Regions from separate parts of the Microbacterium sp. K36 genome, predicted to be linked through region 1. Evidence: predicted binding sites of a transcription regulator. Region 1 holds the regulator's gene; each other region holds the start of a gene.
The links. Region 1 encodes LexA, which represses DNA repair genes until DNA is damaged. Its sites were predicted from a motif close to TCGAACANNTGTTCGA; they were not measured.
Positions count from the first base shown of each region.

Region 2: a site for LexA is predicted at 4,566-4,581, ahead of DW296_RS07215 (HNH endonuclease signature motif containing protein). Genes of this name have one in related genera too.
Region 3: a site for LexA is predicted at 3,719-3,734, ahead of recA (recombinase RecA). Genes of this name have one in related genera too.

Region 1 covers NZ_SSDN01000046.1:39,838-47,587, forward strand. Annotated here, with positions in the region: gene DW296_RS03645 (S9 family peptidase) at 1-1,077, opposite strand, end outside; gene DW296_RS03650 (methylenetetrahydrofolate reductase) at 1,262-2,209, shown strand; gene metE (5-methyltetrahydropteroyltriglutamate--homocysteine S-methyltransferase) at 2,231-4,540, shown strand; gene lexA (transcriptional repressor LexA) at 4,622-5,308, opposite strand; gene DW296_RS03665 (LysM peptidoglycan-binding domain-containing protein) at 5,592-5,960, shown strand; gene DW296_RS03670 (histidinol-phosphate transaminase) at 6,040-7,134, shown strand; gene hisB (imidazoleglycerol-phosphate dehydratase HisB) at 7,131-7,748, shown strand; gene hisH (imidazole glycerol phosphate synthase subunit HisH) at 7,745-7,750, shown strand, end outside.
Region 2 covers NZ_SSDN01000068.1:45,243-52,992, reverse strand. Annotated here, with positions in the region: gene DW296_RS07230 (Na+/H+ antiporter) at 39-1,817, opposite strand; gene DW296_RS07225 (ABC-F family ATP-binding cassette domain-containing protein) at 1,857-3,701, opposite strand; gene DW296_RS07220 (alpha/beta fold hydrolase) at 3,744-4,508, opposite strand; gene DW296_RS07215 (HNH endonuclease signature motif containing protein) at 4,611-5,969, shown strand; partial or broken gene DW296_RS07210 (MFS transporter) at 6,229-7,135, shown strand; gene DW296_RS07205 (substrate-binding domain-containing protein) at 7,250-7,750, opposite strand, start outside.
Region 3 covers NZ_SSDN01000082.1:5,859-13,608, forward strand. Annotated here, with positions in the region: gene miaA (tRNA (adenosine(37)-N6)-dimethylallyltransferase MiaA) at 1-23, opposite strand, end outside; gene miaB (tRNA (N6-isopentenyl adenosine(37)-C2)-methylthiotransferase MiaB) at 20-1,564, opposite strand; gene DW296_RS16655 (regulatory protein RecX) at 1,614-2,087, opposite strand; gene recA (recombinase RecA) at 2,477-3,523, opposite strand; gene DW296_RS10075 (DUF3046 domain-containing protein) at 3,785-4,009, opposite strand; gene DW296_RS10080 (helix-turn-helix domain-containing protein) at 4,028-4,336, opposite strand; gene DW296_RS10085 (CinA family protein) at 4,478-4,966, opposite strand; gene pgsA (CDP-diacylglycerol--glycerol-3-phosphate 3-phosphatidyltransferase) at 4,963-5,538, opposite strand; gene DW296_RS10095 (FtsK/SpoIIIE family DNA translocase) at 5,538-7,750, opposite strand, start outside.

The sequences.
Region 1 (7,750 bases):
CTGGGCCGCCGGCATCCAGTCCTCGTCGACCGGAGCGCCGCCGGTGACGGTCTCGACGTCCCCGCTGTCCACGTCGACGCACCAGACGCCGGAGGTCACGCGCGAGCCGTCTCCGCTGAGCAGGACGCGGGAGCCGGAGACGTCGTCCACGCTGAGATGCCCGTCGCCCGGGACCGTGATCACGCGCGTCCCGCCGTCCGGGGACACGAGCTGCACCTCGTCGCGTCCGTCGGTGCGGACGGCCACGAGGCGGCCGTCCGCCAGCAGCTGGAACCAGCGGTTGCCGAGCACCCACAGGCCGTAGCCGGTGTCCGCGTCGGACGAGGTCAGCGGGCGGGAGGCGCCGGGCTGGGGTCCGTCGAACGCGAGGTGCTGGAGCTGCCAGCGTCCCGAGGCGTCGTCGGCGAACACGAGTGCGTCGTCGCCGGTCCATTCCGGCTGCAGGGCGGCGGAGGTGGGGACCCGGGTGATCGTCCCCCCGGCCGCCGATCCGATCGCGAGTGTGGCGCTCTCCCAGGGCATGCTGTCCGCCTGCCATTCGACCCACGCGACGCGGCTGCCGTCGGGCGAGAGCGCGGGGTGGGCGAAGAACCCGGGACCGTCGACGACCACCCGGATCGCGGAGGCGTCCTCGGCGGCTGAGCCGTCAACGGGGATCTCCACGATCGCCCGCCGGTGCGGGTCGGTCGAGAGGTCTTCGCGGACGGCCAGCAGCCGGCCGCTCTGCACGCGCAGCCCGCCGTACGACGGGCCGGCGGCGGTGAGGGGGCGCGGTTCCGCGCCGCGGTCCATGCGGTGCACACGCTGGTCGGCTCCGGAGACGAAGTACAGGGTGTCGCCGTCGACGGTCCAGGCACCGCCCCCGTACTCGTGCACGCGGGAGCGGGCGTTCCAGGGGGCCGGGAGGATCTCCGCTCCCGTCGAGCTGCGTACCGTCACCCTTCCGCCTTCGGCGGGCACGGACTCGGCCCACCACACCTCGTCACCGACGAAGCGGGCGCCGTCGATGCGCGGAGCCGCTCCCGCGACGGCGGCGGCGGTGAAGGGGGAGGACCAGGAACCGAACGGTGAGGACATGCCTCGAGCCTATGGGCGGTGACACACGACGTCACACTCGTGCGGCGGGACGAGGCCGTGTTCTAGGTTTCTGGAAACGCCCGGTTCATCCCGGGCGTGGAGCGACAGCCGAGCCCGGCACCCGCCCGCGAACGACGTGCTCTTCGTCGTGCGCGGACCCCGGCCCCTGTCCCCTGGAGAGAAGATGTCTTCCACGTTCGACACCGTTCGCGCCTCCCGCGTGCCGTTCTCGTTCGAGCTCTACCCGCCGCGCTCGGAGTCGAGCCAGGAGGCCCTGCACGAGACGGTCCGTCGTCTCGCCGCGGCCGGCCCGGAGTTCCTCTCGGTGACCTACGGCGCGGGCGGGTCGACCGGTGGCCGCTCGCTCGATGTGCTGCGCTTCATCCGGGAGCACACCGACGTCGAACCCCTCGCCCATCTCACCTGCGTCGGCAACACCTACGCCGGCGCCACGGCGCTCATCCGGGAGTTCCTCGACGCCGGGATCCTCCGCTTCCTCGCTCTGCGCGGAGACCCGCCCGCGGGGCAGAGCGAGCCCTTCCTCGGCGACCTGGAGAGCGCCGCGCAGCTCGTGCAGCTCATCGATCGCGTGCAGGCCGAGCGCGCGCCGTACCAGGAGTCGCCGGTCCCCGGACTTCCCGGGGCGGCCCTGGTGGCGCCCCGGCAAAAGGTCGACATCGCGGTCGCCGCCTTCCCGAAGGGGCATCCCCGGGCCACGCACCGCACGCAGGATGTGGAGGCTCTGCTCGCCAAGCAGGCCGCGGGGGCGACCTTCGCCATCACCCAGCTCTTCTTCCACCCTGACGACTACCTCGCCTTCGTGGAGCGCGCCCGCACCGGCGGCGTCACCATCCCGATCCTCCCCGGCATCATGCCGATCACGTCGCCGACCCGGCTGGCCCGGGTCCTGGAGCTGACAGGGGAGGACCTGCCCAGCGAGCTCGCGATCGCCCTCGACGTCGAGCCGACCGCCGAAGGGCGCCGGGAGATCGGGATCTCGTGGGCGGCACGCCTCGCCGCCGACGTCGTCGCCGGCGGCGCCCCCGGCGTCCACCTCTACGCGTTCAACCAGCACGAGACCGTCCTGACCGTCCTCGCCGAAGCCGGCATCGTCCCGGCGCTCCGGCACTAGTCCCCGCCGAAAGGAAACACCATGACCGCATTCCCCGAGGGCACCATCCTCGGCTACCCCCGCATCGGCCGTCGCCGCGAGCTCAAGAAGGCCGTCGAGGCGTTCTGGGCGGGCCGCATCGACGAGCAGGAGCTGGAGCAGACGGCCGCGGAGCTGCGCGCGGCGACCCGCGAGCGCCTGGCGGGGCTCGGCCTCGGCCGCACGGACTCGTCTATCCCGGAGTCCTTCTCCTACTACGACCAGGTCCTCGACGCCGCCGTCACGGTCGGCGCGATCCCCGCCCGCTTCGACGACCTCCGCGAGGCGGACGGCACGATCGGCCTGCCCGCGCTGTTCACCGTCGCCCGGGGCGAGGGCGAGCGTGCGCCGCTGGAGATGACGAAGTGGTTCGACTCGAACTACCACTACCTCGTGCCGGAGATCGGTCCGGAGACGGTGTTCTCCCTCGCCAGCGACCGCCTGGTGCGCGAGGTCGCGGAGGCCGCCGCCGCCGGCTTCGTCACGCGTCCCGTGGTCGTCGGACCGGTCACCCTGCTGGCGCTCGCCAAGGCGTCGGACGACGCGCCGGAGGGGTTCGAGCCGCTATCGCGGCTGGAGGACGTGCTGCCCGTCTACGTCGACCTGCTCGCCCGCCTGCGCGCCGCGGGCGCCGAGTGGGTGCAGCTCGACGAGCCCGCCCTCGTGAGCGAGTCCCTGCCGGCCACGACCGCGCAGCTCGCCTCCGCCGCGGAGCGCGCGCTCGCGGTGCTGGGCACCGCCGAGGAGCGTCCCTCGATCCTCGTCGCGGCCCCGTACGCGAGCCTCGGCGAGACGTTCGCGACCGTCGCTGCGGCCCCCGTCGAGGCCATCGCCGTCGATCTCGTGCGCGGCACCGTGCCCGACGCGGTGCCTGGCCTCGAGGGCAAGACCCTCGTCGGCGGTGTCATCGACGGGCACAACATCTGGCGCGGCGACCTCTCCGCGGCGTTCGACGCGCTGGAGGCGCTCCGCGCGCTCGGCGCCCCGGTGTCGGCATCGACCTCGACCTCGCTGCTGCACGTGCCGCACGACGTGGACGACGAGACGGCGCTGGACGCGCGCCTCGTCTCCTGGCTCGCGTTCGCGGATCAGAAGGTGCAGCAGGTCGTGACCCTCGCCCGCGGCCTGTCCGCAGGGCGCACGGCGATCGCGGCCGAGCTGGACGCGGCGACCGCCGCGCTGCAGGACCGCCTGACCGCTCCCGGCGTGCGCGACGGCGAGGTGCGTGCCCGCGCGCTGAGCGACGCCGACTTCGCCCGTGCCCCGTACCAGGACCGGGAGGAGGCGCAGAACGCCCTCGGCCTGCCGGCGCTGCCCCTGACGACGATCGGCTCGTTCCCGCAGACCGGCGACATCCGTCGCGCGCGCGCCCAGTTCCTCCGTGGCGAGATCCCCGAGGACGACTACGAGGAGTTCCTGCGCCGTGAGGTCGCCGCGGTCGTCTCCCTGCAGGAGGACCTCGGTCTCGACGTCCTCGTGCACGGTGAGCCGGAGCGCAACGACATGGTGCAGTACTTCGCGGAGAACCTCGACGGCTTCGCGGTCACGCAGCACGGCTGGGTGCAGTCGTACGGCTCGCGGGCCACGCGTCCGTCGATCCTCTGGGGCGACGTCTCGCGTCCCGCGCCCATCACGGTCGCCTGGTCGGCGTACGCCCAGTCGCTCACGGCGAAGCACATGAAGGGGATGCTCACGGGCCCCGTCACGATCCTCGCGTGGTCCTTCGTCCGCGACGACCAGCCGCTGGGCGAGACCGCGAACCAGGTGGCGCTGGCGCTGCGCGATGAGATCGCCGACCTGGAGGCCGCGGGCATCCAGGTGATCCAGGTCGACGAGCCGGCGCTCCGGGAGCTGCTCCCGCTGAAGCAGGCCGACCAGCCGGCGTACCTCGACTGGTCGGTCGCCTCGTTCCGACTGGCCACGGGCGGCGCTGCGGCGGCCACGCAGGTGCACACCCACCTCTGTTACTCGGAGTTCGGCGTCGTGATCGAAGCGATCCGTGCGCTCGACGCGGACGTGACCTCCATCGAGGCGGCCCGGAGCCGCATGGAGGTCGTCGCGGACATCGCCGAGGTGGGCTTCGATCACGGCATCGGCCCCGGCGTGTACGACATCCACTCCCCGCGCGTGCCCACCGTGGAGGAGGTCGAGTCCCTGCTCCGGCGTGCGGTCGACGAGATCCCGCTCCGGCAGCTCTGGGTGAACCCGGACTGCGGTCTGAAGACCCGCGGCTACGCCGAGACCACGGCGTCGCTGCGGAACATCGTCGAGGCGACCCGACGGGTGCGCGAGGACGTGGTGGTCACCGCCTGACGCGGTCGTCCCCGGACACACGAAGGCCCTCCCGGCGCACCGGGAGGGCCTTCGTCATCGTCTCCCCGACGATACGGCGTCTCAGACGGCGCGCATGACCGCGACGACCTTGCCGAGCACGACCGCCTCGTCGCCCAGGATCGGCTCGAACGCGGAGTTGCGGGGCAGCAGCCACGTGTGGCCGTCGCGACGGCGGAGCACCTTGACGGTCGCTTCGCCGTCGAGCATGGCGGCCACGATCTCGCCGTTCTCCGCCGTGTTCTGCGAGCGCACCACGACCCAGTCGCCGTCGCAGATGGCGGCGTCGATCATCGACTCCCCGGAGACCTTGAGCATGAAGAGGTCGCCCTTGCCGACGAGCTGACGGGGGAGCGGGAAGATCTCCTCGACCTGCTGATCGGCGGTGATCGGCACACCGGCGGCGATCCGCCCGACCAGGGGGACCAGGGCGGCATCGCCGACGGGGGTCGTCACATCGGCCGGGTTCTCCGTGCCCGTGCCGGGGAGGTCGATGAGGACCTCCATCGCGCGGGTCTTGCCCGGGTCGCGCCGCAGGTAGCCGCTGAGTTCGAGCTGACCGAGCTGGTGGGTGACGCTGGACAGCGACTTGAGCCCGACGGCGTCGCCGATCTCCCGCATGCTCGGCGGATAGCCGTTCTGTGCGATCGAGGCCTGGATGACCTCGAGGATCGCCATCTGCTTCGGGCTGAGGTTCTTGCGACGACGGGTGCGCGGCGCCTCGGACTCGAGGGCTGAGGTGTCGCTCATGGTGCTCCTTCACTGCGTGATCCGACGTGCCGCTTCGAATGTCGGTGGCCCGTGGTGGGGTGTCCTTATCGAAACCGTATCCGAGAAACGCGCCGATCTGGAAGATCTGTTCGAGCGTGTCGGGCGCATCGCGGGGCATGGTTTCGAAGACAGCTTGACAGATGTTCGAACTCGAAGATATCTTCGGAACGTAGCTTCGCATCCACGACTCCCGGCCGAGTCGCGGATGCGAAAGCTACGCCAACCTCCCCGGGCTCCGGCGCCGGGACAGTAAGGAGCAGACATGAGCAGCATGAGCCTCAGCACCGCGACCGCCCTTCCGGCATCGGCCCGTCCGGCCACCCGGCTGCGGATCACGGCCCGCGGCCGCCGCACCCTGCTCGCGCTCGCCTCCGTGCCGCTCGCTGCGGGCATCGCCTTCGCCGCCCTCGGCGGGGGCAGCGCGATCGCCTCCGGTGTAGACGCACCGGCCGTCTCCGTCGAGACCGTCACGGTCATGCCCGGTGACACGCTCTGGTCGATCGCGAGCAGCATCGCTCCCGACGCCGACCCGCGGGATGTCATCGGCGAGATCAGCCGGATGAACCTCCTGCGCGGCGGTGAGCTCCAGGTCGGCCAGGAGCTCGCGCTCCCGGCACGGTACACCGACTGACGCGGAGTCCGAGGTCCTGCCTCCGGTCCGTCACGATCTGATCGTCACGATGACCTCGGCTCTCCGTGCTCCTCTTAAGATGGGAAGGGTGACCTTCTCCCTCAACGATCTCCCGCTCCGCGACGATCTGCGCGGACTCACCCCGTACGGAGCGCCGCAGGCCCCGCTGCCGGTGGCGCTGAACGTCAACGAGAACACGCATCCGGTTCCCGACGAGGTCGCGAGCGACATCCTCGATGACATCGCGGTGGCGATCCGAGACGTGAACCGGTACCCGGACCGTGAGTTCACCACGCTGCGGGAGGCGTTCGCCGACTATCTGGGTCACGGCCTCACGTCGGAGCAGATCTGGGCGGGCAACGGATCCAACGAGGTGCTGCAGCACATCTTCCAGGCGTTCGGCGGACCGGGGCGCACGGCCTTCGGCTTCGGCCCCACGTACTCGATGTACCCGCTCATCGCGAAGGGGACCGGCGCGTCCTGGATCGCCGGCACCCGTCAGCCCGACTACACGGTCACCCCGGAGGAGGCGGCGGAGCAGGTGCGCGCGGCCGACCCCGACATCGTGATCCTCTGCTCGCCGAACAACCCGACCGGCACCCCGCTGGGGCTCGACGTGGTGGAGGCCGTCTACGAGGCGGCCCGCGGCGTCGTGATCGTCGACGAGGCGTACCAGGAGTTCGCGCCGCGGGATGCGGCGTCGGCCCTCACCCTCCTGGAAGGACGGCCGCGGCTCGCCGTCTCCCGCACCATGAGCAAGGCGTTCGCCTTCGCCGGCGCCCGCGTCGGCTACCTCGCGGCCGATCCGGCGTTCATCGACGCGCTGCGGCTCGTCCGGCTGCCGTACCACCTCAGCGCTCTCACGCAGGCTGCGGCGGTGGCCGCGCTCCGCAACGCCGACGTCATGCTCGGCATGGTGCAGGAGATCGTGGAGCAGCGGGACCGCATCACGGCGACGCTCGAAGCCCTCGGGTACACCCCGCACCTCTCGTGGTCCAACTTCGTGCTGTTCGGCGGCGTCGCGGATCCGCAGGCGACGTGGCAGCAGCTGTACGACCGCGGCGTGCTCGTCCGCGACGTCGGCATCCCCGGCCACCTGCGCGTCAGCGCCGGCACGGAGGCGGAGACCACGGCGTTCCTGGACGCCTTGGCCTCGATAGGATCGGCATCATGACCATCCCCGCGCCCACCGCACGCACCGCGAGCCGCGTGCGCAGCACGTCGGAATCCACCGTCGAGGTCGAGCTGAACCTCGACGGCACCGGCGCGAGCACCATCGACACCTCGGTGCCCTTCTTCGATCACATGCTCACGGCGTTCGCGAAGCACTCGCTGACCGACCTCAGGGTACGGGCGTCCGGGGACACGCACATCGACGCACACCACACGGTCGAGGACGTCTCGATCGTGCTCGGCCAGGCGATCCTCGCGGCCCTCGGTGACAAGTCCGGCATCTCCCGCTACGGCGACGCCCTCGTCCCCCTGGACGAGGCGCTCGCGCAGGCGGTCGTCGACATCTCGGGTCGCCCGTACCTCGTGCACGACGGGGAGCCCGCGGGCTTCGAGCACCACCTGATCGGCGGGCACTTCACCGGGTCGCTCGTGCGGCACGTCTTCGAAGCCATCACCTTCAACGCCGCGCTGACCGTGCACGTCCGGGTGCTGAGCGGGCGCGACCCGCACCACATCGCCGAGGCCGAGTTCAAGGCGTTCGCGCGGGCGTTCCGTCAGGCGAAGGCGCTGGATCCCCTCGTCGACGGCATCCCGTCCACCAAGGGAGCCTTGTGAGC
Region 2 (7,750 bases), on a different contig from region 1:
ATCGGGATGTCACACGGCGTCACAGCCGCGCGGGCCGGTCAGTCGAACTCTTCGATTCCCTGCAGACGCACCTGCTCCAGGTCGAGACGGGCGGAGATCCGGCGGACCACCATGTCGTCCACGGTGCCGGCGCCGCGGAGCCCGAGCAGCACCTCGCGCTTGCGGTCGAGCAGCGCGAGCTTGAGCCGGGTGTGCTCCTCGTGCCGCACGAGCGGCGAGCGCTGGGCGAGGTCGACGTCGGCGGAGGTCGCGATCATCTGCAGCGTCGTGCCGTCCGTCGCCTCGGGGTCGGGGGCGGTCCCTGCCGACACTGCCACGTCGCCCGCATCCTCGCCCTCGTCACGGCGCACCTCTCCCCCGGTGCCGTAGGGATCGGGCTCGCCGAGCATCTCGTCCAGCGCGTCGGCCTCGGCGTCGATGAGCGCCTGCTCCCGCGCGAGCGTCCGGGCGTTCGCGAACTCCAGCGCCTGGTACCCCTCGGCACGCACCCGGTCGCGCACCTCCTGGCCGATGCCGTGCTCCGCGGCGAGGTCGTCGAGCGCGGCCAGGGCCGCACCCGAGATCGCCCGCTCGGCGAGCTCGTACTCCTCGTCTTCGGCATGGTCGACCGGGAATCGTGCCCAGCGCACGAGCGCGGGAAGGAGAGGCGCCTGCACGAGGAGGCTGAGCAAGATCACCCCGGCGGTCACGAAGACGATCTCGTCACGCCCGCCCACCATGCTCCCTGCGGAGACACCGGTCGGCACCGACAGCGCGATCGCCAGCGACACCGCGCCGCGCATGCCGGCGACCGTGGACACGAGCCGGGCGCGGGAGCGGGCGCCGCGCGGCGGGCGTTCGGCCGGGCGGCGCTGGAACAGCACGTTGAGGAGCTGGAACACGTACCGCACGGCGAAGAGCGTGGCCCACACGGCGAGCGTCACGAGCACCAGGCGGCCGATGGCGGCGGCGGAGATCTCGTGCGCGACGAACTGCACCTCGAGGCCGATGAGCACGAACAGCGCCCCGTTCAACAGGAAGACGCCGAACGGCCAGGCCGCGTCGGCCTGTCGGCGCGAGGCCGCCGTCGTCACGCGCGGCGACACCCAGGCGACGATGAGTCCGGCCACGACCACGGCGAGCACCCCCGACGCGTGCACGAGCTCGGCGAGCAGGAACGCGGAGAACGGCACGAGCAGCAGCGTGACGTTGATGACGATGGTGGAGGAGATGCGGCGCAGCAGCAGCGTGGCCAGGGCCGCGACGACGATCCCCGCGGCGATCCCGCCCACGTACGACACCAGCACGTCCCAGGTGACCGAGAGCGGCGTGACCTGGCCGCCCAGCGCGAGGGACACCGCGATGGCGTAGAGCACGAGCGCGGTGCCGTCGTTGGTCAGGCTCTCGGCCTTGAGCTTCATGAACATCCGGCGCGGCAGCAGCCGGCCGAGGGCGGCGACGGCCGTGGCGTCGGGCGGTGCGACCGCGGCCCCGAGGATGAGCGCGATCTCCCAGGGCATGCCGAACAGCACGCCGATGCCGGCCACCGCGAACGCGGAGGCGACGACGAGGAGCGTGCTCATCGGCACGATGTAGCGGAAGTCGCGGCGGATCGACCGCAGCGATGTCGTGAGGCTCTCCCAGAACAGCATCACCGGCAGGAACAGCAGCAGCACGGTCTCCGGCGGCAGCTGGACCTCGCGCAGCGGCGGGATGAATCCCAGCGCCAGTCCGAGGATGACGAGGACGAGGGGCAGCGCGAGACGCACGCGCGGGGCGATCAGGGTTCCGACGAGAATCGTGAGTCCGAGCAGGACGGTTACTTCGAGGCCTTCCATCGCTACTCCCAACAGTCGTGGGAGAAGGATATTCCTCCGTCAGCCGATCTGCTCCGTGAGTTCGAACCAGCGCAGCTCCAGCTCCTCGATCTCGGCCTCCTGCGCCGTGATCGCCTTCATCCGCTCGCCGAGGCCCGCATAGTCGGACTGGTCGTGGTCGGCGAGGGCGTGCTTGGCCGCGTCGACCTGCTGCGTGAGCTTCTGGATGCGACGCTCGAGGGCGGTGGCTTCCTTCTGCGCCGCCCGGAGAGCCGCGCCGTCGAGACCGCTCGCTGCGGGGGCCGATGCCGCCGTCGAGGTCGTCGAGGCGCTCTCGACGCGCTGCCGCAGACGAAGGTACTCGTCGACGCCGCCCGGGAGATGGCGCAGGCGCCCCGCGCCGTCCGGACCGGGAAGGATCGCGTACTGCTGATCGGTCACCCGCTCCAGGAAGTACCGGTCGTGGCTCACGACGAGGAGGGTGCCCGACCAGGAGTCGAGGAGGTCCTCGATCGCGGCGAGCATGTCGGTGTCCATGTCGTTCGTGGGCTCGTCGAGGATGAGCACGTTCGGCTGGTCGAGCAGCACGAGCAGCAGCTGCAACCGGCGCTGCTGGCCGCCGGAGAGATCCTTCACCGGAGTCGAGAGCTGGGCGGAGGAGAACCCGAGCCGCTCCAGGAGCTGTCCTGGCGTGAGGTCCTGCGCCTTCGACCCGGCACCGAGCGTGTACGAGGTGCGCAGACCGGAGATGACCACGCGCACGGGGTCGTTCCAGTGGGGCAGGAGTTCGTCGAGGCGCTGCGTGAGCGTACGCACCTGCACGGTCTTCCCGCGCTTGATCCGCCCCTCGGTGGGCTCGACCGTACCGGAGATGAGCCCCAGGAGCGTGGACTTCCCGGCGCCGTTCACGCCGAGGATGCCCGTGCGCTCCCCCGGGGCGATCCGCCACTCCACGTCCTTGAGCACGGTCTTCCCGCCGGCCCCCGAGCTTGTCTGGGTCCCTGAGCTTGTCGAAGGGTACGTCACCCCCACATCGAGCAGATCGACGACGTCCTTGCCCAGCCGCGAGACGGCGAGCGACTGCAGCGAGACCTTGTCGCGGATCTCGGGCACGTCGGCGATGAGCTCGTTGGCCGCATCGATGCGGAACTTGGGTTTGCTGGTGCGGGCCGGGGCACCGCGGCGCAGCCAGGCGAGCTCCTTGCGGGCGAGGTTCTGCCGCTTCGCCTCGGTCGCCGCCGCCATGCGGTCGCGCTCGACCCGCTGCAGGATGTACGCCGCATAGCCGCCCTCGAAGGGCTCCACGATGCGGTCGTGCACCTCCCACGTCTCGGTGCAGATCTCGTCGAGGAACCACCGGTCGTGGGTCACGACGAGGAGGGCACCGGCGTTCGCGGGCCAGCGCTTCTTGAGGTGCCCGGCGAGCCAGGTGATCGCCTCGACGTCGAGGTGGTTGGTCGGCTCGTCGAGAGCGATGACGTCCCAGTCCCCGGTGAGCAGCTTCGCGAGCGACACGCGGCGGCGCTGACCGCCGGAGAGGGAGCCGATCCGCGCGTCCCAGGGAAGATCGGTCAGCAGCCCCTCGATCACGTCGCGGACGCGGGCGTCTCCGGCCCATTCGTGCTCGGCCATGTCGCCGACGACGGCGGCCCCGATCGTGATGTCGTCGGGGAGGGTGTCGGCCTGGTCCAGCACGCCGATGCGGGTGCCGCCGCGAACGGTCACCCGGCCGGAGTCCGGTTCCTTCCGGCCGGCGAGCATGGCCAGGAGACTCGACTTGCCGTCGCCGTTGCGGCCGACGATGCCGATGCGGTCGCCCTCCTCGATGCCGAGGGTCACGGCGTCGAAGACGACGCGGGTCGGGTATTCGAGGTGCAGGGCTTCGGCCCCGAGAAGATGTGCCATGTCCTCTCCAGGGTAGTCGCGCCGCGTCGGGCGGTCGCCCGATCAGACCAGCGACGGGGCGAAGAGCTCGGGCAACGCGGCGGTGAAGACCTCGAAGTGGCTGTACCAGACGGTGTGGGCGGCTCCGGGGATGCTGCGCACGGTCACGCCGCCGTGCTCGAACCGTCGCGCGTCCTCGTCGGTGACCCAGGCACTGGGTTCCGCGCGGACGACGATGGAGCCGGGGGCGGCGGTCCAATGACCGTCCTCCCCGCAGGAGACGGAGGCCGCGGTCGGCGGATCGAAGCGCTCGGCCGCCCGCGCCTCGACCGTGGCGTCGTCGACGGAGTAGAAGGGCCGGAGCTTGCGGAGCTCGGCGGGCGACATGCGGGTGCGGCGGTCGTGCTCGTACTGCGACACGAGGGCGGCACGATCGTGGCCGCCCTGGAGGGCGAGCGGTGCGTCGACGTAGACCGCGAGGCCCGGGTCGAGGCGAGGCGCGGCGGCGGCGAGCACGGTGGCGCCGAAGGAGTGCCCGACGGCGACGGCGGGCGGGGCGGCGGCCCCGTCCCCCGCGGCGGACCCTGCCCCCGGAAGGACAGCTGTCTGCGCGAGCGTGGCGACGACGGCGTCGGCCGCCGTCTCGATCGTGAGCTCCGGATCACGCGGCGAGAGGCCGTGGCCGGGCAGATCGAGCGCGAGCACGCGGAAGCCGCGTTCCACGAGCAGCGGGACCACGCGGTGCCAGCTCTCGGCGGACCCCATCATGCCGTGCAGCAGCACGGCGACGCGGTCGCCCTCCCCGGCTTCGATGACGTTCAGGAGCACGGAGCCAGTCAACCACGGTCGTTATCCTTTCGTGATACGACTTTCGGCCAGATTCCTTCGAATCTTCGTTCGAATGTCGGTGGTCGGTGATGGACTGACGTCATGCCCGCACTGCTCGACGCGACCGACTCCCAGATGGCGATTCTCGCCGATCTGGTGGAGGGGCTGGAAGCGGCGGAGAAGACGCTGAGCAGCATGCAGGCGGCCCGCGACGGACTGCTCGCGATGGCGGGGCGGCTGGCGGTCGACATCGCCCGACAGGCGCGTCATCCGGATGGCGCAGACATGGCGATCCGCACCGTCGCCGCGGAGATCGGGGCCGCACAGCGCGTCAGCGACCGCACCATCGAGCGGCGGATGTCCGATGCGTCCTGGCTGGTCGAACGGTTCCCCGCCGTCTGGGAGGCCCAGGGCGCCGGGCGCGTCAGCGCCGCACACGCACGCGTGATCGTGGAGGCGGGGGCGCACCTCGACGACACCGACGATCGTTCGCGTTTCGCGGCGGAGGCGATCGAGGTGGCCGCTGCGGAATCTCCGAACCGGATACGCCGACTCGTGCGCCGACTGGCCGACCGGTTCCAGGAGCGGCCCCTCGTCGAGCGACATCGTGACGCCAGGGAGCTGCGCCGCGTCTGGGTGACCGATCTCGAGGACGGCATGGCCGAGCTCGGCGCCCGCGGCCCTGCGGCCCTCGTGCACGGGATGTACGACCGGCTCTCCCAGATGGCGCATGCCGTGCGGGAGGAGAACGTGCGGGCGCGGTGCCCGGAGGCGGAGGAGAGCATCCTCGACGACAGGACGGTCGATCAGCTGCGCACAGACCTGCTCGCCGATCTCGTCCTGACAGGCGCTCCGGCGGGGCATGACTCGGAGGAAGGACTGCTCTCCGAGCTTCGTGCGCGCGTCGAGGTCACCGTGCCGGTGCTGACGTTGATGCACGGCGAGCTGATGCACGGCGAGCAGGGAGGGACGATGGACGGCACTCCGATCCTCGCCGCCGAGCTGGACGGGATGATCCCGATCGATCCGGCCACGGCCCGCCGACTGGCCGGTGCCGCCAGCGGATGGGATCGGGTGCTCACCCACCCGATCAGCGGGGCGCTGCTGGCCGTCGACCGGTATCGCCCGAGCGAAGACCTCCGCCGACACCTGCGGGCCCGCGATCAACGCTGCCGCTTCCCCGGCTGCGGCCTCGCGCCGCGGAAGTGCGACCTCGATCACAATCACGATGCGGCGCTCGGCGGCGAGACCGTGCACGACAACCTCGCGACCTTCTGCCGACGACATCACATGCTCAAACACCACTCCCCGTGGCACGTCGAGCAGGGGCGGGGCGGCGTTCTGGAGTGGACGAGTCCCACCGGCCGGACCTACATCGACCGACCGCCGCCTCCGCACACCGTGACCTTCGCCGAGGAACCTCCGTGGTCTGTCGTCGGCGCGCGGGCCGGCTCCGACTGATCCCGCAGGCACGACGTTCACGCAGGCACACCGGTCAGCCGTAGGGTGGAGGGCATGTCGAGTCCCGAATCAGACAGGTCGGGGGCTGCCGGTCACACCGTCAGCCCCGTGAACCGCTGATCCCTTCGTCCGCCCTTTCGACGGGCGCGCGCCGGTGACCCGGGCGCTGACCGTGGTGACGAGAAGCATTCCTCTTCCCTCTCACCTCGGAGCACTCGATGCCTCTCCCCTCTATGCCCTTGCCCTGTCAGTCTTCGTCATGGGCACCTCAGAGTTCATGCTCGCGGGACTCCTCCCCGCGATCGCGGACGACCTCGACGTCCCGGTCGGCACGGCCGGGCTTCTCACCTCGGGCTTCGCCGTCGGCATGGTCGTGGGCGCCCCCGCCCTGGCCGCCTTCGCGCGCGGCTGGCCCCCACGTCGCACGCTCATCGCCTGCCTCACGCTCTTCGCCGTATGCCACGTCGTCGGCGCGGCTGCTTCCGCATTCGAGCTCCTGCTCGTGACGCGCGTGCTCAGCGCCCTCGCGAACGCCGGCTTCCTCGCCGTCGCACTCCGCACGGTCGCTCTCCTCGTCCCCGCCGAACGCACCGGCCGCACTCTCGCGGTGCTGCTCTCCGGCACGACGATCGCCACCGTGGTCGGCGTCCCGGCGGGGGCGGTGCTCGGCGCCGCGCTGAGCTGGCGCGCCCCCTTCGCCGCCGTCGCACTCCTCTGTCTCCCCGCACTGCTCGGAATCCTCCGCGGCGTGCCGACGACGATCCGGGGCACGGCGCACGTCCGACCCCGGTCGGCGCCAGGGACGGCGCCGGCTCCGACACCGTTCCCCGGGCCCGCGCCGTCTCTGCGCACGGAGCTCGCGCTTCTGGTGACACCGCGTCTCGCCGTCGCGATGAGCCTGGCAGCGCTGGTGAACGCGGGGACCTTTCGCGGTCGGCAGCACGCTGATCGCCCGCGTGCTGAACGCCGCGTCCGGCGCCCCGACGATGGGAGGGTCCTACGCCACCGCGGCCTTGAACATCGGCGCCGTGATCGGGCCGCCGTCGGGAGCGTGGATCCTCGCGAGCGGAGCGGGTCCGCTCTCCCCCGTCGCGCTCGCGGCCGCCCTGACGATGGCGGCGCTCCTCCTCGCCCTGGCGACGCGGCGATGGGGGCCGGTCGACTGAAGACAGGACGGGGACGCGCCGCAACGGCGACGAGCCGCCCGGACCCGAAGGTCCGGACGGCTCGTCGTTGCGTTGTCCGTCGTTCGCGGGGAACGGGGACGGTCTCACTCGTCCTTACTCGTACGACTTCACGATCTCGAGGAGGCTCGGGACGTTGGCGTACGCCTCGGCCGCGTTCTCCTTGGTCACGATGACCGGCGGCAGGAGGTAGGCCGGGACGACCTTCTTGCCGTTGTCGTACTGGTCGGTGTCGTTGACGTCGACCTCGTCGCCCTTCTGGAGCTGACCGACCATCTTGATGGCCTGCTCCACGAGCAGCGCGGTGTCCTTGTTGATCGTGGAGTACTGGACGCCCTCCATGATCGACTTCACCGACTCGACCTCGGAGTCCTGTCCGGTGACCACCGGGACGGGCTTGCCGGCCTGCTGCGCCGAGGTGATGATGGCGCGGGCGAGGGTGTCGTTCGGGGACAGGACGCCGTCGAGCGTCTCCGAGCCGTAGCTCGACGTGAGGATCGAGTCCATGCGACGCTGCGCGTTCTCCGGCTTCCAGCCCTCGGTCGCCGTCTGGGAGATCTCGGTCTGCCCGGAGACGACGTTCAGCGTGCCGTCGTC
Region 3 (7,750 bases), on a different contig from region 1:
ACCCAGAGCCGAGGTGCGGTCACACCCCGACGCGGAGAGTCGGAAGGCCGAGGGAGACGGCGCGCGGAGCGCCGTCGCTCGGTGCCGGCACGGCGCACGACTCGGCCTGTCCCCGATCCCAGGCGTCGCCACCACGCGTGCGGCGGATGCGGAGCGGGGCACCCGTCGGGTCGTCGGCGAGGAGGTGGAACGGCGCGGCGTGCGTCACCGTCACCGTGACGACATCGCCCGGGCGCGGCAGCTCGGACCCGGGAGTGACCTCGAAGTGCACGAGGCGGTTGTCCTGCGCCCGCCCGGTCAGGCGACGCGTCTCCGTGTCCTTCTTGCCTTCGCCCGTGGACACGAGAACCTCGACCTCCCGGCCGACCTGCTTCTGGTTCTCCTCGAGCGAGATGCGCTCCTGGAGCGCGATCAGCCGGTCGTAGCGAGCCTGGACGACGTCCTTGGGCACCTGGTCCGGCATCGTGGCCGCAGGGGTGCCTTCGCGGATCGAGTACTGGAAGGTGAAGGCTCCGGAGAAGCGCGACTGCTCGACGACGCGCATCGTCTCCTCGAAGTCCTCCTCGGTCTCGCCGGGGAAGCCGACGATGATGTCGGTCGTGATGGCCGCGTGCGGGATGCGCTCACGGACGCGGTCCAGGATGCCCAGGAAGCGCTCGCTGCGGTAGGAGCGACGCATCGCCTTGAGGATCCGGTCGCTCCCCGACTGCAGCGGCATGTGGAGCTGCGGCATGACGGCGGGGGTCTCCGCCATCGCGTCGATCACGTCGTCCGTGAAGGCGGCGGGATGCGGGCTCGTGAAGCGGATGCGCTCGAGCCCCTCGATCTCGCCGGCGGCGCGGAGGAGCTTTCCGAACGCCTGACGATCCCCGAACTCCACCCCGTACGAGTTCACGTTCTGCCCGAGGAGCGTCACCTCGATGGCGCCGTCCTCCACCAGCAGACGGATCTCGTTAAGGATGTCGCCCGGGCGACGGTCCTTCTCCTTGCCCCGGAGGCTCGGGACGATGCAGAAGGTGCAGGTGTTGTTGCAGCCGACGGAGATCGACACCCAGCCGCTGTGCGCGGAGTCGCGCTTGGTGGGAAGCGTCGACGGGAAGACCTCGAGGGACTCGAGGATCTCGAGCTCGGCATCGCCGTTGTGGCGCGCGCGCTCCAGGAGACCGGGCAAGGACCCCATGTTGTGCGTGCCGAAGACCACGTCGACCCAGGGGGCCTTGTCGAGCACGGCCTGCTTGTCCATCTGTGCCAGGCAGCCGCCGACGGCGATCTGCATCCCGGCCTTGCGGCGCTTGACGGCGGCCAGGTGCCCGAGCGTCCCGTAGAGCTTCCCGGCGGCGTTGTCCCGGACGGCGCAGGTGTTGATGATCACCACGTCCGCCTCGGCTCCGGCCTCGGCGCGGATGTAGCCGGCGCTCTCCAGGGACCCGGACAGACGCTCGGAGTCGTGGACGTTCATCTGGCAACCGAAGGTGCGCACTTCGTAGGATCGCCGGCGCCCGTCGTCGTCGACGGCCGCTGACGACGCGCTGATGATCGTCGGTACGCTGCGGGGGATAGTCATGATCCTCCCATTGTACGAGCGTCGCCGAGAGCCGACCGCGAGCGGACCGTCAGTCGGAATCCACGAACCGGACGCCGGAGACGCCCCCGCCGAACGAAGCTTCCCGCAGCGCCGTCTTCGCCGCGTTCATGGCGACCGATCCCCCGTACCCGCGGCGAGACAGCTGTCCGACCAATCGGCGAAGCGCCGCGTCCGGATCGAGACGTCCCATGGAGCGGGCCTTGGTCCGGGCGAACTCCAGCGCGCGTTCGGCGTCGTCATCGGGGAGCTCATCGAGAGCGGCGTCGATGACCTCACGGGGAATGCCCCGCTGCGACAGCGCTCGTGAGAGGGCGACCCGGCCCTGACCCTTGCGTTCGACACCGGACGTGACGAGGAGCTCCGCGAGCACGGCGTCATCGAGGTAACCACGGCGTACGAAGTCATCGATCACGTCGTCGATGGCGTCCGTGGCGAGTCCGTGTCCCTTCAACACCAGCCGGGCCTCGGAGACCGACAGCGACCGCGTTCGCAGCTTCCGCACCAACGACTCCTCCGCCGTCGTTCGGATCTCCTCCGCCGACGCGCCGCTCTCTGTGTCCGCCCCCTCTTCCGTCGAGCGGGACACGCCGCCGACGGCGCGCAACGTGGTGGTCTTCCCGCCCCGGGAAGCGGCTCGCGCCGAGGCACCACGAGCGGGATGCCGGGCGCTGGGGGAACCGTCGTCAGCCGACGGTGTCCCTGTGGGCGCGGGCTCGTGCCACGTCGAGCGCCAGAGTCCCGCAGCGTCCGCCGGCGACCCGGACCGCACGGGTCGAGCGGACGACGAGTCGCCTGCCCCGCTATCAGCCGGACGCTCGGTGCGCGCAGCTCCGCCGAAGAGAGGGATGATGGGGGCGATCCGCTCGGAATCGCCCCCACGCTGATCACTCATCAGGCCGGGCGACGCTCGGCCAGCTCATCAGCACCCGGAGCCGCGGCCGGGCCGCCGATGCCGAGCTTCTGCTTGATCTGGCTCTCGATCGCCAGCGCGATGTCCGCGTTGTTGAGCAGGAACGTCCGCGCGTTCTCCTTGCCCTGACCCAGCTGATCGCCGTCGTAGGTGTACCACGATCCCGACTTCTTGACGATGCCGTGCTCGACGCCAAAGTCGATCAGGCTGCCCTCGCGGGAGATGCCGACGCCGTAGAGGATGTCGAACTCCGCCTGCTTGAACGGCGGGGCCATCTTGTTCTTGACGATCTTGACGCGGGTGCGGTTACCCACGGCGTCCGTGCCATCCTTGAGCGTCTCGATGCGGCGGATGTCCATACGCACGGAGGCGTAGAACTTCAGCGCCTTACCACCGGCAGTGGTCTCCGGGGAGCCGAAGAACACGCCGATCTTCTCGCGCAGCTGGTTGATGAAGATCATCGTCGTGTTCGTCTGGTTCAGACCACCGGTGAGCTTCCGCAGCGCCTGCGACATGAGGCGGGCCTGGAGACCAACGTGGGAGTCTCCCATCTCGCCCTCGATCTCCGCACGCGGCACCAGGGCCGCCACCGAGTCGACGACGATGAGGTCGATGGCACCGGAGCGCACGAGCATGTCGGCGATCTCGAGAGCCTGCTCACCCGTGTCGGGCTGCGAGACGAGAAGGGCGTCGATGTCGACGCCGAGCTTCGCGGCGTAGTCGGGGTCGAGCGCGTGCTCGGCATCGATGAACGCCGCGATACCGCCGGCTCGCTGGGCGTTGGCGATGGCATGCAGCGTCAGCGTCGTCTTACCGGAGGACTCCGGGCCGTAGATCTCGACGATGCGGCCACGCGGCAGACCTCCCACGCCGAGGGCGACGTCGAGGGCGATGGAGCCGGTGGGGATGACGGCCACAGGCGCCCGCTCATCGCTGCCCAGCCGCATGACCGAGCCCTTTCCGAACTGGCGGTCGATCTGAGCGAGAGCCGTCTCGAGGGACTTCTCGCGGTCGGCGGGTGATGGCATGGTGTGCTCCTTCTGCGCGTGTGCTGCCGCCTGTAGGCTGTCGCGGCTCTTCCGGCTGGAAGGAACTCTCCGACAAGGCGTATGGCTTTTCAGCTTGGCCCTCACGGTACGGCGGGCCTCCGACATTGCATCGAGGAGCCACGGATCGTGAGGATCAGAGCCTTCTGACCACTTGTGCAGAAGACTACGCCCGGTTCGAACAGATTTTCGACAACACGCCGGAGTAGGCGTGTCGAACATCCGCACACCGGGACACGCCCGTCACCGCCCGCGCGGCTCCAGACGCCCCACCCCGTGGCGCCGGGAATCGGGCACATCCATGTCGGCGCACAGCGCGAGCCAGATGTCCCGCGGGGGCACCCCGGCGTCGAGAGCTTCGAGCGCGGTGCGCCCACCCATCCCGGAGAGCACGAGGTCGTTCAGCAGAGAGGACGCCCGGGCTTTGAATTCGGCGTCCACGGCGCGCAGGAACTCACTGCGTCGCATGAAGAAGTTCTCCGGGAATCAGCGGAGCGAGAGCTCGGGTTCCACGGAAGCGACCAGGTCGTCCGGGACCACGTCGGGGAAGACCTGGATGCCTTCGAGGACCGAGATGCGGTCACCGACCTCACGCATGATGGTGGAGATGGGGACGTCGAGAGCTTCCGCCACCGAGGCGAGGATCTCGCTCGAGGCCTCCTTCTGTCCGCGCTCGACCTCACTGAGGTAACCGAGAGCGACGGACGCCTTGCTCGCGACTTGGCGGAGCGTCCGCCCCTTCTGCAGACGGAAGTCCCTCAGCACGTCGCCGATCTCCTGTCGTACAAGAATCATCGGAACCTCCTCCGCAGTTCATGAATCGAGGTCTCCCTCGAAGAGACGGCCAGTCTAGTCCTCCTGGCTTGCACAGAATCTACCCTTGCACTCTGTGGTTTAAATGTGAGCACATCCGTATCAACATGACGCGAGGGGTCGCTATTCCCGCAGCGCAGCGGCCAGCACATCGAGGACCGCCCCGACCGTCTGTGCTCGCACCGCGTCGCGGTCCCCCTCGAAGTGGAACGGTCGGGTCCGACTCGCCGTCGGGGTGACCACGCCGATGTGGACGGTGCCCACGGGTTGCCCATCCGGAGACTCCGGGCCCGCGATCCCCGTGGTGGACACTCCGACATCGGCGGGGAGACCATCCACCGCGACGGCCTCGCGCACTCCGGCTGCCATCTGCCGCGCGACCTCCGGGTGCACTGGCCCGTATCGCTCCAGCAGGTCGGTGTCGACGCCCAGCAGCGTGTGCTTGACGGGGGTGGCGTAGGCGACGACGCCGCCGAGGAGCACCGCGGAGGCGCCGGGCACCGCGACGAGCGCCGCGCACACCGCACCGCCAGTGAGCGACTCCGCGACACCGAGGGTCCAACCTCGCTCACGCAGAGCGTCCAGAGCCTCGGCCGGCGTCGTGCCGATCATCGGCTCTGACGGGTGCCGCGCACCTGCGCGACGATGTAGTCGATCCCGCTGACGACAGTGAGCACGAGCACGATGACCATGAGGACGGTCGTCACGACGGTCCACGGGCCGAGCCCGATGAACACGTGCAACGGCAGGAGCGCCCACCCGAGGGCGACGCCCTGGAACGCCGTCTTGATCTTGCCCATCCAGGCGGCCGCGACCACATGCTCGCTGGCGACGACCAGCCGATGGATGGTGATCCCCCACTCGCGGACGAGGATGATCACGACGATCCACCACGAGACCTCGCCCAGGATCGCGAGCCCCACGAATCCCGCACCGGTGAGGAGCTTGTCCGCGATCGGGTCCCAGAGCTTGCCGAAGTCGCTGACGATGTCGTAGCGACGTGCGAGATAGCCGTCGACCCAGTCGGTCGAGATGGCGACGATGAAGAGGACGGCGGCGATCCAGCGCACCGTGAGATCGGCGAGGCCGTACGTCCCCCCGACGAGCAGGAGGACGAAGAACACCACGGCGAGCGGGATGCGCGCCACCGTGATGGCGTTGGGGAGCTGCCGAGGGATCGCCATCAGTCGCGTCCCGTCAGGCCCCAGGCGTCTTCGTCGCCCTCCGCTTCGACGACTGGCAGGCCGTCGTACTGCGCCTCCAACGGATCACGTTCGGCAGGCGCCGCCGCGGCCGCAGGAGCCGACGGAACGTCTTCGCCGCGGAGCTTCGCCATGACCTGCGGCAACTGCTCCGGGGTCGCGAGCACATCGCGCGCCTTCGAGCCCTCCGAGGGGCCGACGACCTCGCGCGACTCGAGGAGATCCATCAGGCGTCCGGCTTTGGCGAAGCCGACCCGCAGCTTGCGCTGCAGCATCGACGTCGATCCGAACTGCGACGAGACGATGAGCTCGGCCGCCGCGAGCAGGAGCTCGAGGTCGTCGCCGATGTCCTCGTCGACCTCCTTCTTCTTCGCCGGCTCCATCGCCTCCTGGACGTCGGCACGGTACTCGGGGCGTGCCTGACGCGTGACGTGCTTGACGACCGCGTCGATCTCCTTCTCGTCGACCCATGCGCCCTGCAGACGGAACGGCTTCGACGAGCCCATGGGCGAGAAGAGCGCGTCGCCCTGACCGATGAGCTTGTCGGCGCCGGGGCTGTCGAGGATCACGCGGCTGTCGGTGACGCTCGTGACGGCGAAGGCGAGGCGGGACGGCACGTTCGCCTTGATGAGGCCGGTGACGACGTCGACGCTCGGGCGCTGCGTGGCGAGCACCAGGTGGATGCCGGAGGCGCGAGCGAGCTGCGTGATGCGGACGATCGAGTCCTCGACGTCGCGCGGGGCGACCATCATCAGGTCGGCGAGCTCGTCGACCACGACGAGGAGGTACGGGTACGGCTTGAGCACCCGTTCGCTGCCCGGGGGCACCTCCACCTCGCCCGCACGCACGGCCCGGTTGAAGTCGTCGATGTGGCGGAAGCCGAACGACGCGAGGTCGTCGTACCGCATGTCCATCTCCTTCACGACCCACTGCAGCGCCTCGGCCGCCTTCTTCGGGTTCGTGATGATGGGGGTGATCAGATGCGGAACACCCGCGTAGCTGGTCAGCTCGACGCGCTTCGGGTCGATGAGGACCATGCGCACGTCGGACGGGCGCGCCCGCATGAGGAGGCTCGTGATCATCGAGTTCACGAAGCTGGACTTACCGGAGCCGGTGGAACCGGCGACCAGGAGGTGCGGCATCTTCGCAAGGTTGGCGACGACGAAGTTGCCGCCGACGTCCTTGCCGACGCCGATCGTGAGCGGGTGCGTGCTCTTCTGCGCGGCTCCCGACCGCAGCACGTCACCCAGGGCGACCGTCTCGCGGTCGGTGTTCGGGATCTCGATGCCGATCGCGCTCTTGCCGGGGATCGGCGAGAGGATGCGCACGTCGTTGGAGGCGACCGCGTACGCGAAGTTGTTGCTGAGCTGGAGGATCTTCTCGACCTTGACGCCGTGGCCGACCTCGACCTCGTACTGCGTGACCGTCGGGCCGCGGGAGAAACCGGTGACCTTGGCGTCGACCTTGAACTGGTCGAGGACGCTCGTGATCTGCTCGACGATGCGGTCGTTCGCCTCGGACCGCGCGACCGAGGGCGGACCCTCGGACAGCACACCGGGCGACGGAAGGATGTACGGGGCCACCGGCGCCTGCGGGCCGCGGTCGCCGGGCCCCTCCGTGCCGAAGCCGTCCAGTCCGGGGAGCTCCGGCATCTCGCCGGTGTCGGACTCGTCGTCCAGAAGCGCGGTCGTCTGCTGCTCCGCGAGCGTGTCCGTCACGGAGCGGACGTCGCTGAGCACCTCGGTCGCCGCGTCATAGGGGTTCGCCACCGTGACGGCCTGGTCGTACGCGGGGGTGGCCTCGGTCGTGGACAGCAGCGCGGTGATGTCGTCCGAGGCGAGGGTCCCCTCGTCGGGGTCTTCCTCGCGGCCGGTCTTGTTGCGCCGCCACCAGGGCAGCACGTCCGGGTCGTCGACCTTGTCGGCCTCGTCGACCGCGGCCGAGGAGTCCTTCGCCGGCTTCTCCGGGCGCTCGGCGTCGAACATCCACGCGTAGAGGTCTCCCAGGCGCGCACCGATGCGGTTCGGCGGGGTCTTCGTGAGGATGAGGATGCTGAGGGCGGCGAGCAGCCCGAGGATGATGTAGGCCGGGATGTCGGTCAGGTACGTCAGGGGCTGCCCCACGAGCCATCCGAGCAGACCACCCGACTCGCTCAGCGCGGGCATGCCCTGGTTCGGGTGGGGACGAGGGCCGG